3 regions of the Litchfieldella rifensis genome follow, and region 3 is predicted to be linked to each of the others. Evidence: predicted binding sites of a transcription regulator. Region 3 holds the regulator's gene; each other region holds the start of a gene.
What was found. The regulator PhoB, encoded in region 3, activates phosphate uptake and scavenging genes when phosphate is short. The targets are predictions, from matches to a motif close to TGTCATANNNNTGTCANA.
Positions count from the first base shown of each region.

Region 1 (5,954 bases), on a different contig from region 3:
CCATATTTTCTTCCTCACCCAGCCACTAACACCCTCACTCACCAGGATCACACCGATAATTACCAGCAATATCGCAAAGGCAAAATCGTAATCATATCGTCCGAATGCATTCATCAAGGTAGCGCCGATCCCGCCGGCCCCCACGATCCCGACGACTGCTGAAGCACGCAAGTTACTATCCAACTGGTACATGGACAACCCGACTTGCCGAGGCAATATCTGCGGGAACACGGAATAGACAAGCGTTGCAAAATACCCGGCCCCCGTCGCGCGCACCGCCTCCACCTGCCCCCAGTCGATTTCCTCGATCTCTTCAGCAAGCAACTTTCCAACAAACCCTATCGAATAGATAGTTAGTGTCAAGATACCAGCCAAGGGACCGAATCCCACGGCCTTGACGAAAAGAATGGCCACGATAACGGGATGAAAACTGCGTGAAACGATGATAACGGCTCGGCCAAGGAAGTAGATCGGCTTTGGCGCGATATTGCGGGCAGCCATAATCGCAAAGGGGATGGACAGCATGACACCCAACAGCGTTGCCAAGATCGCTATCTGAAAACTTTCCTTGAACCCGGTCAGCAATAGTCCTGCACGTTCAAAGCTTGGAGGAAATCCGCCGCCGAAAATCCTGGCCGCTCGTGGCAGTCCCTCGGAAATCCGCTCCCAATCAAACGGAAGCGTGCTAAAAGCCCAATAAAAATAGACGACGGCAGCCGCCAGCAGACCATATCGGATAACAGGATTCACAATAAAAGGTGGTTTCTTCCATTTCCTGCCATATCCGACGTTGCCACGGGAAGAAAGATCACCTTGTGTCACGACACTTTCTCCCAGGTATTCTTCTCCAACATCTCCTCCGCCGCTTCTATGCCTCCATAAATGGCATCCAAGGCCTCCTTGTTGAAATCAGCGGGAGCGCCATCGAATATCATCCGGCCATGACGAAGCCCCACGATACGCTCGGTATAGGTCTTCGCTTGCGAGACGTTATGGATATTGATCAAAACGGGCAGCGACATTTCGTCCGAGAGACTCTGCAGCAATACCATGATTTGTTCTGATGTCTTGGGGTCCAACGAGGCCGTAGGCTCATCGGCCAGTAGAATTTCCGGTTCCTGCATCAAAGCTCGAACCACACCGACACGCTGACGCTCTCCCCCCGAAAGTTCATCAGCGCGCTTGTTGGCGTATTGCACGATGCCAACTCGCTGCATCAAGGTGAAGGCCCGGTCGATATCCTGTTGAGGAAAACGCCGGCTCACTGCCTGAAAGAAGTTCACGTACCCCAGTCTTCCGGACAGCACATTCTCCATGACCGTTAGCCGGTCAATCAAGTTGAATCCCTGGAACACCATACCGATCTTTCTTCTGGCTCGTCTCAATTCACCTTTTCCAAGACTTACCAGTTCCAGATCATTGAGCGTGATGGATCCCGATGTCGGCTCCACCAGTCGGTTGATACATCGGAGCATGGTACTTTTTCCTGCACCGGATGCCCCCACGATGGAAACGACGCAGCTTCCCTCGACCGTCAAATCCAGGCCTTTGAGAACCGGCTCATCACTGCCGTAGCGCTTGACAAGATTAGAGATCTTGAGCATATGACCTTTCCAGGAGCTACATTGATTCAAACAACAAGAAACAGGCCGCACCAACGACAGTGCGGCCCGTTCCACAGCCATCCGGCATCACTCAAGATCGTCACGAGTATAACGCACATTGTTTGCCTTCTGGATAGTGCGAATTACCGCCCAATCAGACTCGTAACGGATCGGGATAAATTTATCGACGCCTTCGAACTCATCTCCCAGCGCCGTCCCTTCAAAGTCGAAGGAAAAGAAAGCCTCTTTTATCTTCTCGACAAGATCGGGATGAAGATTATGCGCATAAGTATAGGAGGTTGTCGGAAAAGGGGCAGACTCAAAGATTATCTTGACATCCTCCTCCTCATACAAGCCGCGTGCTGCCATGCGCTCAACGACTTCCGATGCCACGGGTGCCGCATCATAGTCCTGGGCCACGACACCCAGCATGGATTGATCATGGCTACCCGAGTAAACGACTTCATAGTCGTCGCCGGGAGTGATGCCCAACTCAGGGAAAAGTGCTCTGGGAGCCTGGTTCCCCGAGTTGGAAGTCGGTGAGGTATGCGCGACTCGGCGACCCCGCAGATCCTCCATGCTGTCGATACCCGAATCCACATGGGTATAGAGTTGAAGGGTATAACCAAACCGGCCATCATCCGATCCCATCAAGGCAAACGGAACCGCACCGGCCAGATTGACGGCGAAAGGGGTCGGTCCAGTGGAAAAGCCGGCAATATGGAGCCGTCCACTTCGCATCGCTTCAACCTGTGCAGAATTCGACTGCACGGCAAAGAAACGCACACTCTTTCCCGTAGCATCTTGTAGATGATCGATGAAGGGTTGCCAGATATCGGAATAGATAGCGGGGTCCTCGACCGGAGTATAAGCAAAGATCAAGGTATCCGGATTCACCCACTCAGATTCGTCTTTAGGTAAGTCTGCCACCATGTCGCCATCTTCATCACAATAAAGTGCATCCAAATCGCCTCGCTCGCAATCGGCCAAGGCTTGACTCGCCAACAACAAGGTCAAGGGCACTGCTGCCAGCGATAACACTATTCCAGAGCGATATTTCCCTGACGTATCGATACCCTTGATAAATGAAAAACGGCTCATGGCGCGATCCTCTTATACTTATATTAATTTCATTGTTTGGTGTTATAGTAAAGCTTGGGTCTGTTGTTGTTATCAGAATAACGAGGCACAACTTATCCGTTTAGTCTAGATTTCCCATCAAGAATATGTCAATTTTTTTACAACGCCTGTGCTCGAAAGCGAGTCAGGCAATGGGACGGCAGAGCCTCAGCCGTCATGAACAGGTGACCCCCTGCGAGGTAAAGGCACCCGTGCTCCGACGTAACCGCTACCTTCTGATGCGCCATGGCCATAGTCAGGCCAACGAAGCCGGCCTGATCGTCAGCGATCCCGCACGAGGAGTCGAAGGTTTCGGTCTCTCGGCGCGGGGCGAGGCCCAACTGGCGGCCGTCACCAGTGACTGGCGGTGGCCTGTGCCGACTCGCGTCCTGCACTCCGACTTCCTGCGCACCACGCAGACGGCGGCACGCATCGCCGACCACTTCGGGCTGATCATGCAAGTCGAACAGCGGCTGCGCGAACGTTTCTTCGGCGAATTCGACACCCAGGCCGACACCCATTATCCCGACGTCTGGGCACTGGATGCCGAGGATGCCGGCCATCAATGCCGTGGCGTGGAAAGTGTCGTCGCCGTGGCCAGGCGCATGCAGGCGGTCATTTCAGCCCTGGAAGCGCAATACAGCGGCGAGACGGTGCTCCTGGTCAGTCATGGCGACCCGCTGCAGATCCTGCTTACCGCTGTCGCGGGCAAGCCGCTGCAACGTCATCGCGATCATCCGTCCCTGGCGCCGGCCAGCATCACCGTGCTGCGCGATGCCGGCTCTTAAGGCGCCGTACGAAAAGTCGGCGAGCGATGGCAGTTTTCGAGCGGGACCTAATAATAATCGACGATTACCTGCACCCCCTCCACCTGCACCGCCTGCCCTCCGCGAGGAAGCCGAAACCGGAAGTGCAGAGGGGCGGTTGCCGGCAACTCGGCCAGGGCCGTGCTTCGACCGGACGGGGAAGATAACGGTATACAGCGAGCCGGGTGACACAGCCAGGCTTGCAGGGGTCGCCTCGTCGAGGCCTCGAACCGCCAACGCAGTGTGGAGATGCGCGCGCCACCGGGGATGACATCGGGTGCTGCCAGGGGTGGCGAGCGCGTTTCACGCTCGGGTACGGCCACACGCAGCCCGGGCGCCTCTGCCACCCAACTACCCGATGCCGCCCAGGCTGGTGGTATCGACAAGGCACTCACCGCGATCATAGCGACTGCCAGCCAACGCAATACCGTCATGCGCGTCGTCCCACCCGGCCAGACGTGCTGCCGTCCAGCACCAGCAACTCGATACCGAGAAAGTCAGCGGCGGCCTGTTGCAGATTGTTGAGCAGGCCGGAACGCGAAGCGAATCCCGGATGAATCGCCAGCAGACGACGCGGCCCTTGCCGGGAACGCAGCGATTTGAGCGCCAGATAGGCGCGGCGAAAGCCCTCGAGATCGCTATCCACCCACAAGGCCCAGCGTGGCTGCTGATCGGCGAGTACCGTCAGATGGGGACTGGCCGCATCCAGGGCCACCACTCGCCATGCCCCAGGATCGCCGATCCAACGTTGACCACCGGCATGCCAGTCGTGCAGCACCTGCTCTACGCGTTGCCGTTGCTGCCGAGAGGAGTCCGGCAACCCTACCACCATCAAGGTCCGCAGCCGGGGAGCGACACGCCTGTCCGGCGTCTCCTCCACGGCAATGTCCTGCCGTGCCGCCCAACTGCGCAAGCCAGCCGCCTGGTCGTCATTCCCGGAAGTCGGCCGATTCATCTCAGAGTGCCTCTTGCCCACTGTGCCTCATCTGGCGAAAGACGTCCCGCGCAGCGAAGAGGTGCAACAAGGCCTCCAGCAATTGGCTCGGCTTGCGTTGTCCCTTACCGACCAACAGACTGAGCAACTGAGCGCGCACGTCCATGGCCCAGTCGGTATCGTCCTGATCCAGGCGCAAGGCGACAGCGGCCAGGCCGCTGGCCAGGCTCAGGCGCAGTGCCGGATCGCTGCGGGAAAGACCGGCATCCCCCAGATGACGCCAGGCATTGCGTACCAACACCGGCAATTCGGCAAGCGCGAGCGCGATACTCACGAGACGGCGAGACAGAGCGGGGTCGAGGGACGACGACAACCAATACCGCCGCCCCAGCTCGCGTCCGCTGTCGACATCGTTGAGCCGACCGAACCAGGCCGTGGCTGGTTGCACCGATACGGCGGCAGGGCCTCGCCGCCCGGGTAGCTCGATATCCAGGCATGCCAGATGCACTACAGCGTGGCGCCCATGCAATCGACAGGACAGCGCTGCCTCGCGACTAGCCAATTCGCCTAGCTGCGACAGGCTGCGGCGCTCTCCCAGGTGCGTGACACGACGGTTGCCCTTGGTCGCCGCCAGCCAGGGCAGTTGCCAGGCTCCAAGCCATTCCAGGGCAGCCGTATCCGGACACTGTGCCAACAGGTGGCGGTCGGCCCCCAGGTTATCGCCAGCCCACCCCAGCCGCTGGTCCTGCCCCGCCGGCAACTCATGATGCTGCCAGCTCAATCCCAACAGTCGGCCCTGTGGGTCGATGGCCTGAACCGGGCTCGCCCAGTCGCACCCACTAACCTTGAGCGGCCCCCAGAGCATGCCCAGCCCATCGTCGGTACGCGCCCGCTCGCGGGCCAGGCGACTGGTTTGCCTCTGCATCTCGGAGATGACGTCCTGCTGATGTTGCTGCGCAAGGAAAGCCGCATCCCATGCCGCTTCGAGCAAGGCGAAGCCCGGCAGCCGTTGTCGCAGGGAAGCCAGCGCCGCGGTCAGCGAGCGTCCCTGTCCCAACAGCCCCCGCGATAGCGATTGCATGCCGCGCACCTCCCGGGCAACGGGCACCAGGTCGCCCGCGTCCGGTGCAAAGGGAGAGTCACCGTCGACCATCAAGGCCTGCTCGACCAGTTGACGGGCATCGGCCAAGGCCAGGTCCTCGGGCACCTGCTGGCCATGAGAGACATAATGCAGTCGCAAGCCGTGGCGAATGACGGTATCCAGCAAGGGACCCAGCCTTGCCGCCTCATCGCTCTTGGTCAGGATGCAATCGACGAGCCGGTTACCTGCTGCTTCGGCGGCCCGCCGATAGGTGGCGATGACCTCTTCCAGCGTGTCGCCATGACTCGCCGCATTCAGCAATAGCATCAAACGAACCGCACCACCGCCACTGCCGAGCTGGGCCACCTGCTTGACCAGACGCTGGTCGCGTTGGCTCATGCCGACGGTAT
Region 1 is NZ_JBHRUG010000031.1:404,357-410,310, forward strand. It holds gene phnE (phosphonate ABC transporter, permease protein PhnE) at 1-4, opposite strand, end outside; gene phnE (phosphonate ABC transporter, permease protein PhnE) at 1-822, opposite strand, end outside; gene phnC (phosphonate ABC transporter ATP-binding protein) at 819-1,604, opposite strand; gene phnD (phosphate/phosphite/phosphonate ABC transporter substrate-binding protein) at 1,692-2,705, opposite strand; gene ACFOEV_RS17680 (histidine phosphatase family protein) at 2,963-3,511, shown strand; gene ACFOEV_RS17685 (flagellar protein FlhE) at 3,559-3,963, opposite strand; gene ACFOEV_RS17690 (hypothetical protein) at 3,960-4,484, opposite strand; gene flhF (flagellar biosynthesis protein FlhF) at 4,486-5,954, opposite strand, start outside.
Region 1: phnD (phosphate/phosphite/phosphonate ABC transporter substrate-binding protein) is a predicted target of PhoB. The motif match lies at 2,830-2,847, and genes of this name have one in related genera.

Region 2 (5,954 bases), on a different contig from region 3:
TGCCAACGTCATGGGGCTGACCGCCGCCGAGGCGGCCTACGCCCATGGGGACTCATGGCGCCGGGCACTGCTCGAGGTCCTGGGTGAACATCGAGCGCGACTGGTCGCGCAGGTGGCGAACTGGCCGGGGGTCGCCATGACCCCGCCAGCATCCACTTATCTGGCCTGGCTGGACCTGCGTCAGGCCGGCCTGGGTGACAACCCGCAGCAAGCCCTGCTGGAGCGAGCCCGAGTGGCATTGTCCGATGGCGCCGCCTTCGGCTGGCCGGGTTTCGCCCGGCTCAATTTCGGTACCACTGCCGTACAACTTGACGAGGCGCTGCGGCGTCTCGATACGGTGCTGGGGCGTTGATCTCCCGCTACCGCCCCGCTCAGTACAGCAAGGCGAACAGCTTGCGTCGATAGGTTACCGTCAGCGGATGGTCGGCGCCGAGCGCATCGAAGACCCGCAACAGGGTCTTGCGCGCGGCGTCGTCGCCATAACTGCGGTCCGCTTTCATCAGCGCCAGCAACTCGTCCAAGCCAGTCTCGTAGTCGCCGTCGGCCACCCGGCGCAAGGCGCGCTTGAAGCGGGCTTCGCTGTCGTCGCGCCCTTCCAGGTCGGCGAGTTCGTCCTGACTGGGAGCCTCCTCGCCGAACTCCAGGCGTGCCCGTACGCCGCGAGCTCGAGGAGCATCACGGTGCTCCGGGGGCAGGTTGTCGAGAATGGCGCGAGCGTCGACGGCATTGCCTTCGGCGAGCACCGCGCTGGCGAGGTCGATCTGATAGTCGTAGTGCTCGGGGTTGTCCTGCACCAGTTGCTGGTAGATCTCCCGGGCGGTCGTGGCATCGCCGGCAGCGAGTGCCGCCTGGGCCTGCTCCTCGGGACTTTCTGGAGCATCCGCGGGTGGCTGGATATATTGTGAGAGCCACTCGCGAATTTGCTTCTCGGGCAGGGCCCCCTGGAATTGGTCGTATAACTGCCCCTGCATGATCAACTTGACGTCGGGGACCGAACGAATGCCGAGCTGAGCGGCGATCTGCTGGTGCTCCTCGATGTTGAGCTTGGCCAGCACGAAAGCGCCGGCATATTCGCGGGCCAGCTTTTCCAGCACCGGCGTCAGGCTCTTGCAGGGTTCGCACCACGGAGCCCAGCAGTCGAGCAGCACCGGCGTACGCATCGAACCTTCCAGTACCACCTGCTGGAAGTTGCTCATGTCGACATCGACGATATAGCTTGCCGGGTCAGCGCCGGTGGGCGCGGAGGAAGGAGTGCTATCGGGTGCCGTCAATGGCTCGCCACTGTGTGGATCGACGATCTGCATAAGAAAATAACCCTGAAAATGGTGGAATTTACCCTTGAGATGCGGGTGATGAGCGTGTGATTCAAGCCCTTCATATAAGCATCTCTATGATGGTGGCAATGGGCAAGCCCTTGCGGCGATAAGGCGTGGGAGACAAACAGGATGAGACAGGTCGTGCATGGGCTGGCCTTGACCATACTTGGGCTAGCGCTGATTCTGGCTGGCCCCATGTTGATGCTGGCCAGTCAGCGTATCGACCTGGACACGCCCTGGCACAGCGCCGAGCGCACGCCGGCGGGGCTGGCGCCGCCGGCACGGGAGACGACGGAAGCGGTGGTGCAGGTATACGCCGCCAGAGCGTTCAACTGGCGTGGTGCCTTCAGTGTGCATACCTGGATTGCCACCAAGGAGGAGGGAGCCCCAACCTATCGTACCTATCAGGTAATGAGCTGGCGGCGGCCGACGGTCGTCATTCGGATCGATGCGCCGGATCGCGCCTGGTACGGCAGCTCGCCCGCGCTGCTGGCCGATTACCGAGGCGACCGTGCCGCCGCCCTGATCCCCATGATCGACGCCGCCGTGGCCGACTATCCCGCGCATGATCGCTACCGTGTCTGGCCGGGCCCCAACAGCAACTCTTTCGTCGCCTGGGTGGTGCGGCAGGTGCCCGGATTGGAAGTGCCGTTACCCAGCACGGCGATCGGCAAGGATTACCTGTTCGGCGAGGTATTCGCGCCCGCGCCCAGCGGCACCGGCTACCAGTTCACTCTGGGGGGCGTGCTCGGCATCCTGCTCGCTGTCGAGGAGGGGCTGGAGATCAATGTGCTGGGGCTGAACCTGGGCATCGATGGGGTGCGACCGGCGCTCAAGCTGCCAGGGATCGGTCGTGTGGGCATGTCGGCCCCCATCAAGGGGAGGGAGGATGGGTTGTGAAAAGCCGAGCCCGACGAGCGACCGTCACCACAACGAAAAAAGCCAGCACCCTGGGTCAGGTACTGGCTTCCTCTATGTTTGGTAGCGGGGACCGGATTTGAACCGATGACCTTCGGGTTATGAGCCCGACGAGCTACCAGACTGCTCCACCCCGCATCAACAGGAACGTATTCTACGCTTTTTTTGCGATGCGTCAAGGGTTGGTTCAACGCTCGTATCATTGGCGCCAAAGCAGCCATACTATGCTTCGGATGTCACGACGTTGTCATCCACCAACTCGAGACTGGTCACGCCAATTCGTATCACCAGTCGAACAAGTGTCATGAATCAGGGAGATAAAAAAATGGCCAATACAGCACCCGTAGCGTGGGTAACCGGCGGCACCGGTGGGATCGGCACAGCGATCTGCCGAGCGCTGGCCAAGGAGGGCTACCAAGTGGTGGCGGGATACAACAATCCCGACAAGGCCAAGTCCTGGTTGGAGCAACAACGTGCCGACGGCTATGACAATATCGCCCTGTCCGGTATCGACCTGACCGACTACAGTGCCTGTGAGGCGGGCGTTCGCGAAATTCGCGAGACCCATGGACCGATCAGTGTGCTGGTCAACTGCGCCGGGATCACTCGGGACGGTACCCTCAAGAAAATGACCCCCGAACAATGGAAGGAAGTGATCGATACCAACCTGAACAGTGTCTTCAATACGTGCCGCAGCGTGATCGAGGATATGCTCGAGGCGGGCTATGGGCGTATCGTCAACATCTCATCGATCAACGGCCGCAAGGGACAGTTCGGTCAGGTCAATTATGCTGCGGCCAAGGCCGGGATGCATGGTTTGACCATGTCGCTGGCTCAGGAGACCGCCACCAAGGGCATCACCGTCAATACCCTCTCGCCGGGGTATATCGCCACTGACATGATCATGAAGATTCCCGAAAAGGTTCGTGAAGCGATACGCGAGGCGATTCCCGTCAAGCGTTACGGCACCCCCGAGGAGATCGCCCGGGCCGTGGTGTTCCTGGCAGACCGGGAGTCCGGCTTCATCACCGGCGCCAACCTGGATATCAATGGCGGACAGTTCATGGGGTGATGCCCCCGGAGGTGGACGATCGCCCGCGGTGATTCCGTGGGCCAGGTAAGACGCGAGGCTCAGGTCTCGCGTCTCGCATGTCGGGGGCCACGGTCACTGGGATGACTGGTGCAACAACTTCGACAGCAGGGTATCCAACTCGCCGGCTTCCCTGGACCAGAGCGATTCGCTGACCGGCCCGGTAGCGAAGATTTCCCGCAACACGTCATGCAGCTCCTCGGCCCGGGTCAGCTCACGCCCCAGCCCATTGTTCAAGCGCTCGACCTGAATCGCCAGGCGCAAGGCATCGTCCTGAGGGCTGATCCGATCGCCCGCCAGCAAGGCGAGGTGTACCCGCAGTCGGGTCAGCGCTTCCTCGACCTCCAACTCAGGGGGTGGGTGGTGACGGGCAGCGTTGCGATGCTGATGGGCCTGCATCATGTCACCGTCCAGGGTATTGTCGCCGTCGACGTCGATGGCCTCTTCTCCCGCCAAGGTGGCCGCGTCGGCTGCCAGGTGGGCGCTGAGCAGCGGCTGCAGGGCCTGCCAGCGCTCGACCTCCTCGCTGACGGCCAGACGCATCAGGCGCTCACGCCGGGCGCGCAGAATGCCGGACCAGCGGCGGTGCATACCTTCACTGCGGCGCCCCGGTGGCAATGGTTCCAGGGCTTCGGCCTCGGCGATGGCCTGGTCGAGCACTGGCGCTTCCCGGCTGGTGTCGGGGTGCCAGGCGTCGAGGCGGTCGATCAAGGCCTGCATGGCATCGAGCCGTGCCTTGGCGCGCTCGGCGCGATTGTCGCGTTCGGCTTCCCGACTGGCGAAGATGGCGTCGCAGATGTCACGAAACTCCCGCCACAAGGCCTGCTCCTCTCCCTTGGGGGCACGACCCAGTTCGCGCCAGTGGCGTTGCAGTGTCTTGGCCTGTTCGGCGCACTGAACGGCGGACTGTGACGATGCCTGGAGCGCCCTGGCCCGCTCGATCAGCTCTCGCTTGGCATCGGCGATTTCCTGGGCGCGGCGGTCGATCAGTGCCTGCAGGTCGTGGCGTATGCGGCCAAAACGCCGTCCTATGGCTTCGGCGTGATCGCGGGGCACCGGCGAATGCCGACGCCATTGCTCACGGGCACGGTCGCGGATGTCGCGCAGGGCATCGGGGTCGGCGGAGGGATCGGGATGTTCCAGCAGCGCTTCGAGCTGCTCGCATAGCGCCTGGCGGGCCTCGAGGTTGAGCGCGCGTTGGCGATTCAGTGCTTCGCGCCAGGGGGTCAGTCGCTCGTGGATGCGATCGGAAGCGGCGCGGAACCGAGAGGACAGTTCACGGTCGGCGGCGGCATCGCCGAGCTCCCTCCACTCCTTGACCAGCTGTCGGTGACGGCGGTCAAGCTCGGCATCGACGATACTGTCGTCGTCGGCAAGCTCGGCAATGGCCTGGCATAGCTGGTCGCGCTTGGGGCCCGCGACGAAGCCGCGCCAGTCGCGCAGCTCGGCGAGTTGCGCGCCCAGGCGCTTGAGGGTTCCCAAGTGGGGGCGCAGGCGTGATCCGGGCAAGTGCTCGGTACGATGGCGCAGGCTCTGGTGCAGGCGGCTGGCCCCCTTGAAGGCGCCTCGCTGCAACAGGCGCTCGAGTTCCCGCAGGTCATGCTCGAAGGCCTCCAGCCGCTCGTCATGGCTGGGGGGCTCGGAGGCGGTGTCCTGTTCCAACTGGCGCCGGGCGCGTTCGAGAAGTGCCGTGGGTGGCAGCCATTCGGGCCACGCGCAATCATCGAGCAGGGTGGCGAGACGGGGGCGGTCGTTGTCGTCCAGGGCCTGTTCCAGTGCCGCAGCATGTTGGCCCAATCGTTCCCAGGCCTGGCCGAGGCGCTCGTACTCGTCGAGGGCGGCATCGTAGCGTTGGCGCAGTGCGTCATCGGGCGAATGGTGGTCGGAGAGCGTTTGCCAGCGGCTGGCCAGCAGGCGCTTCTGCGCCCGCAGGCTGTCGATGTCCTGGGCGCTGAGACGTTCTCCCAGGCGTAGCCCGTGCAGTGACTCTTCGAGGGCTTCAACCAGTGCCTGGCGCGTCTGGGCGGCATCCTCTCGCTGCCGATCGGCGGCCTCGTGGACGTGCAACTGAGCATCATGATCGGTGATCGTCTTGCGGCAGCGCAGACAGGCGTCCTGGTAGCGGCGTTCCTGCTCGGTGCTCGGCAGGTTCTTGAGAGCCTCCCATTCCCGTTGCAGATGGCGATAGCGTCCGGCATACAAGGGTTCCCAGGCATGCTGGCCATGCTGTTCGAGAGCTTGCAGGATACGCTCGCGTTCGGCATGGGCCGCCGCCACTTGGGCCGCATCGGCTCGCTGTTGATTGAGCCGCTCGCGAGCCAGGCGGGTGACGTGCTTGTCGCGCTTGGCATGGCGCATCAGGCGGACGAGTCCTTCCTCGCTCTGTACTCGGGTCGCGGCGGCATGACGTACCGCGGCAATGCCGTTCTCGCAGGCTTGGTGGATCAGTACGTCCTCGTCGGTAAGGCGCTCCAGGGCGGTCAGGCGCAATTGCTGATTGTCGCCCTGCATGGCGATGTCCGCCAGCAGCGCCTCGTCGTCGAGGCGTTCCACCAAGGCCAGTCTCTCGTGCAAGGCGATGCCGGTTTCGCGCCCCACCAGGAGAGCGACGAGGCGTAAGCGCAGCTGGG
Region 2 is NZ_JBHRUG010000026.1:9,994-15,947, forward strand. It holds gene ACFOEV_RS11770 (MalY/PatB family protein) at 1-352, shown strand, start outside; gene ACFOEV_RS11775 (tetratricopeptide repeat protein) at 372-1,304, opposite strand; gene ACFOEV_RS11780 (DUF3750 domain-containing protein) at 1,446-2,216, shown strand; tRNA gene ACFOEV_RS11785 (tRNA-Met) at 2,296-2,372, opposite strand; gene phbB (acetoacetyl-CoA reductase) at 2,560-3,306, shown strand; gene ACFOEV_RS11795 (DUF349 domain-containing protein) at 3,400-5,954, opposite strand, start outside.
Region 2: phbB (acetoacetyl-CoA reductase) is a predicted target of PhoB. The motif match lies at 2,469-2,486, and genes of this name have one in related genera.

Region 3 (5,954 bases):
TCGCAACCCACCAGTCCGGCGCCGACGATGGCTACCCGGCCGGGCCGGCCGAGACGACTCAGGGCATGATGGAAGACGCGGTAATCATCGAGATCGTTGATGGTGAAGACCCGCCCGCTGACACTCTCGGCAATCGCCATCGGCGGCTGCGGCACCGCCCCGGTGGCGATCACCAACTCGCCGTAGGGCAGCGCTTCGCGATCCAGCCACAGCGTGTTGGCCTCGACATCGATGGCCGTGACCCGCGTATGGGTACGCACCACCGCCTCCAGTTGATCCGCCACCTCCAACGCCGAGCGTTGCGCCAGGCGTTCGGGGGGCAGGCCCTTGGCGAACCCGGTAGACAGCAGGGGCTTGGAGTAGTCATCGCCACTGTCCGCCGTAATCAGCGTGATCGCTCGCTCGGGATCCCGGGCACGCAGTTGTCGGGCCAGGCCGAGGCCAGCCATGCCGGTACCGAGAATGGTCAGAGGTTCGCTCATGAAGCTCCTGGCAAGCCAATATCATCGAGCCCACATGTTACACTACGCGCCCCGTTCCTGACCCGGAGACGCGAGGTGCGCGATCGCCTGACAATCGTTGCGAGCAGATGCCCTCATTGGCATCCCGCCGCTGCCAGTCGCCCGGCCATGAGTCCCGCCTGGTGGGATTGGGTTGCCTCCAGCGATTCGCTGACGGCGCGCCTGATCGCGGCCGCAGGAAGCCGTGACTTCCGCGTCTGCTTGCTCGACCAGCGCATCGGCCGCCCCCGGCGTGACGAGGCCCAGGCCCTGGGTCTGCCGTTGGGCCGGCATGCCTGGCTGCGCGAAGTGGCGCTTAGTGTGGCCGAACGCCCTTGGGTGGTAGCGCGTTCGGTGGCCCCCCTGGCGCAACTGCGCGGCCAGCGCCTGGACCGCCTGGGGGAGCGCTCCCTGGGGAGCTGGCTGTTTCGTCAACCCGACCTCGAACGCAGTTCCATCGAAACCACCCACCAGCCGGCCCCCTTCTATCCAGCCCCTGGCCCCTGGGGACGACGCTCGGTGTTCCGCCACGGGCGCTTCGCGGTGCTGGTTCAGGAATTCTTCCTCGACACCATGGCGGATGATTTGCGCCTGCCGCCGCGCTAGGATATCGGCCAATCGTCCTGGAGGTTGCGATGGAACAGACTTTGCCCCCCCGCGGCATCAGACGCCTGCCCGATTTCCTGCACCTGATGCGGCTCGACCGCCCGATCGGCACCTGGCTACTGATGTGGCCCACACTGTGGGCGCTGTGGATCGCTGCCGAGGGCCTGCCAAGCCGTGACGTGCTGTTGATCTTCGTTGCCGGAGTGTATCTGATGCGGGCCGCCGGCTGTGTGGTCAACGACTATGCCGATCGCCATTTCGATGGCCACGTCAAGCGCACCCGCGACCGGCCACTGGCCACCGGCCGCATCCGCGAGCGGGAAGCCAAGGTATTGTTCGGCGTGCTGGTGGCCAGCGCCTTCGTGCTGGTGTGTTTCACCAACCTGTTCACGGTGATGCTGTCCTTCGTGGGCGTGGCCCTCGCCTTCATCTATCCCTTCATGAAGCGCTATACCCACTTGCCGCAGCTCTTTCTCGGCGCTGCCTTTTCATGGGCGATCCCCATGGCCTTCGGTGCGGTACGTCAGGAACTGCCGGTGGAGGCCTGGCTGCTATTCGCCGCCAATGTCGCCTGGACGGTGGCCTACGACACCCAGTACGCCATGGTCGACCGCGACGACGACCTCGAGATCGGCATCAAGTCCACCGCGGTGCTGTTCGGGCGCGCCGACAAGCTGATGATCGGCCTGCTGCAACTCGCGACACTGGGACTGCTGGGCTGGCTCGGGATTCGCCTGGCATTGGGCGGTTTCTACTGGCTGGGGCTAGCGGCCATGGCGGCGATTTTCGTCTACCAGCATTGGCTGATCCACGACCGTTCCCGCGAACACTGCTTCCGCGCCTTTCTCAACAACCACTGGGCGGGCCTGGTGGTCTTCGCCGGCCTGGTCCTGGCGCTGTGGCCGCCCGCGAGCGGGTGAGCGGGGCTACATCAGGCTCGGCCAAGAGCGGCTGTCATGGTATTGTCATATCAGCATGTTGCAATCGTCATCACTCCGTCATTGCCTTCATGAGGCCTGCCAATGACCGCCAAGACCGTTCTGATCGTCGATGACGAAGCCTCGATCCGCGAGATGATTGCCGTGGCCCTGGAAATGGCCGACTACCGGGTACTGGAAGCCGACAGCGCCCAGACAGCGCATGCCATGGTGGTCGATCACCAACCCGACCTGCTGCTGCTCGACTGGATGATGCCCGGCACCAGCGGCATCGAACTGGCGCGGCGCCTCAAGCGTGAGGAGACCACCGCCGAGCTGCCCATCATCCTGCTCACCGCCAAGAGCGAAGAGGACAACAAGATCCTGGGGCTCGAAGCGGGGGCCGACGACTACATCACCAAACCCTTCTCGCCGCGCGAGCTGGTGGCACGTCTCAAGGCGGTGCTGCGGCGCACCACCCCCAAGGGGGTCGAGGAAGCCGTGGAGGTCGAGGGCCTGATACTGGACCCGGCCAGCCATCGCGTCAGTGCCCACGGCAGCGCCGTGGATATCGGCCCTACCGAATATCGTCTGCTGCAGTTCTTCATGACCCACCAGGAACGCGCCTATACTCGCAGTCAACTGCTCGATCAAGTGTGGGGCGGTAATGTCTATGTCGAGGAGCGGACCGTGGACGTGCATATCCGTCGCCTGCGCAAGGCGTTGGGCGACACCCATCAGCATCTGATCCAGACGGTGCGCGGCACCGGCTATCGGTTCTCCGCCAAGGGCTGACGTGCATCTCTGGACCCGCGAACTGTGGCGGCTAGCCGCCTTGGCCATCGCCGGTCTGGCAGCGGGCTGGGTGATCGGCGTGCCCGGGCTGGGATTGGCCGCCGGGCTGGGTATCTACCTGGCGATGCACCTGTACCAGTTGCGTGCCCTGTATCGCTGGCTGACCCGCCACCCGCATGACGAACCACCGGCTGGCAGCGGCGTGTGGGGGGAGCTGTTCGATCGCCTCTACAAGTACCAGAAGGGCCAGCGCCTCACCCAACAACGCCTGCGTTCCACTCTGCGGCGTATCCAGGAATCGTCAGAGGCGATGAATGACAGCGTGGTCATGCTCGACCGGCGCGGCGACCTCGAGTGGTGGAACAGCGCCGCCGAGCGCATGCTGGGCCTGGTGGCCGCTCACGACCGCGGCCAGCACATCACCAACCTATTGCGCGATCCGCGCTTCATCGACTACTTCAATGCTCGTGACTACCGCGAACCGCTGACCCTGCCATCCCCGATCGACGAGCGCCGGGTGCTGCAGTTCCAGATCACCCTCTACGGCGACGACGAGCGTTTGCTGATGGCCCGCGACATCACCCGGCTGCACCGCCTGGAACAGATGCGCCGCGACTTCGTGGCCAATGTCTCGCATGAGCTGCGCACGCCGCTGACGGTGCTCAGCGGCTATCTGGAGACCTACTCGGATTACGCCGACCAGTTGCCGGCCCGCTTCGCGCGTGGCCTGGCCCAGATGCAGGAACAGACCACGCGCATGCAGAACCTGGTCAACGACCTGCTGCTGCTGTCGCGCCTGGAGATCGACCAGCGCACCGACGATGCGACCCCGGTACGGGTCAGCGAGCTGCTCGAGGCGATTCGCCGCGATGGCGAGTCGCTCTCCGGCGGGCGTCACATCCTGAGTGTCGAACTCGACGACGACCGCCAGTTGCTGGGCAGCGAACAGGAATTGCGCAGTGCCGTTTCCAACCTGGTGTTCAATGCCGTGCGCTATACCGCCGAGGGCTGCCATATCGTGTTGCGTTGGCGCGCCTACGGCGCCGGTGCCTGTCTCGAGGTGGAGGACGACGGCGACGGTATCGACCCGGTGCATATCCCGCGCCTGACCGAACGCTTCTACCGTGTCGACAAGGGCCGCAGCACCGCCACCGGCGGGACCGGCCTGGGGCTGGCCATCGTCAAGCACGTGCTGCTGCGCCATGATGCGAGCCTCGAGATCGACTCCCATCCCGGCAGCGGTGCCTTGTTCCGCTGCGTCTTCCCCAAGACGCGCCTGATCGCCACCAACAACGATCGCAGCGAAGTTCAGCGCGCCTGAACCACCCCCATGGCGGGATCGCGGTAGTGCCGGTCCCACATCAACACCGCGCCGGCCACGGCGCCGGGCAGCAGGAACAGGTTGGCCAGCGGAATCCAGGTGATCAGGGTGACCCAGCCGCCATAGGTGAGGGTCGGCCACCAGCGCGCGCGCAGCCGGCGCTTCATGTCGGCGAAGCCGACCTTGTTGTTGTCCATCGGATAGTCGAGATAGGTAATGGACATCATCCAGGCCGAGAAGGCGGCCCACAGCAATGGGGCGATGAGGTTGATGCCCGGGATCCAGCTCACCACGAGCAGCAGTGCCAGCCGCGGCAGAATATAGGCCAGCTTGACCATTTCGCGGCCCAGTGCGTCGATGCCGGTCTTGAGCAGTCCCCGATCGTCGGCGGGCGGCCTGCCGGTCACGCGGGTTTCCACCTTGGCGGCCAGAAAGCCGTAGAAAGGGGCGGCGATCATATGGGTCACCAGGGTGAAGGTGAAGAATACCACCAGCACCAGGGCGATCACGAACAGCGGCCAGATCAGCCATTCCAACCATCCCAGCCAGGCCGGGACCATGGCCATCCAGGCATCCAGCCAGCCACCGAAGCTGGCCAGCACATAGTGCAGCATGGCGGCATAGACCAGCAGATTGATCAGCACCGGCGCGAACACGTAGCGCCGCAGACCCGGCGAGAACACCAGTCGCGTACCCCGCGTGAGTGCGGTCAGGGCATTCAGCATCGCAAGCGAACTCCGAACAGGAAACGACGAGACCGTCGCCAGCGAAGGGCGACGGTCGTCAGTATCGCATCGCGTGGCGGAAAATACTCAGCGCTTGCGCTTCAAGGCGTCCTCGTCGAGGTCATCGGGATCGATGTGGCGGATATCCAACCCCTTGACCAGATAGATCACGTATTCGGCGAGGTTGTCGGCATGATCGCCGATCCGCTCCAGCGCGCGCAGGATCCACATCACGCTCAACACCGATGTGATCGAGCGCGGATCCTCCATCATGAAGGTCACCAGCGAGCGCATGGCGCTGGTGTATTCGCTGTCCACCGCATCGTCTTCATGGACCACGGCCAGGGCCAGGTCGATGTCGAAACGAGCGAAGGCGGTGAGCGCATCGCGCACCATCTTGCGCACGTGCTCGCTGATATGGCGCACCTCGACGAAGCCCTTGGTGCCGTTGCCATTTTCCGTCAGGGCCAGGGCATTGCGCGCGATCTTGCTGGCTTCGTCGCCGATCCGCTCGAGATCCGAGGTGGCACGGATCACCGCCAGCACCAAGCGCAGATCGGACGCCGCCGGCTGGCGGCGCGCCAGCACCCGGGTGCATTCGTCATCGATCTTGATCTGCAGATCGTTGACGGCCTTGTCGTTGTCGCGCACGCGTTCGGCCAGGCGGCTGTCGCCGTCGAGCAAGGCGGCGACGGCCTCCTGAACCTGGCGCTCCACCAGGCCGCCCATGGTCATCAGGTGCGTCTTGAGTTCCTCGAGCTCATGGTTGAACTGCTTGGAAATATGCTGGCTGTGCGTTTCGCTGGTGATATCCAAGGGTCTCTCTCCTGTGGCCTGCCGGGGCACTCTCAGCCCATCCGGCCGGTAATGTAGTTTTCGGTACGCGCCAGGCGCGGATTGGTGAACAGGGTGTCGGTGGCCGCATACTCGATCAGCTCGCCGCCATGCAGGAAGGCGGTGTAGTCCGAGACCCGCGCCGCCTGCTGCATGTTGTGGGTAACCAGCACCAGGGTCAGCCGTGACTTCAGGCTACGGATCAGTTCCTCGATCTTGAGCGTCGAGATCGGATCCAGAGCCGAGGCCGGCTCGT
Region 3 is NZ_JBHRUG010000019.1:122,195-128,148, reverse strand. It holds gene ACFOEV_RS09925 (NAD(P)/FAD-dependent oxidoreductase) at 1-482, opposite strand, end outside; gene ACFOEV_RS09920 (chorismate--pyruvate lyase family protein) at 630-1,106, shown strand; gene ubiA (4-hydroxybenzoate octaprenyltransferase) at 1,136-2,026, shown strand; gene phoB (phosphate regulon transcriptional regulator PhoB) at 2,129-2,818, shown strand; gene phoR (phosphate regulon sensor histidine kinase PhoR) at 2,820-4,139, shown strand; gene cysZ (sulfate transporter CysZ) at 4,127-4,864, opposite strand; gene phoU (phosphate signaling complex protein PhoU) at 4,952-5,680, opposite strand; gene pstB (phosphate ABC transporter ATP-binding protein PstB) at 5,713-5,954, opposite strand, start outside.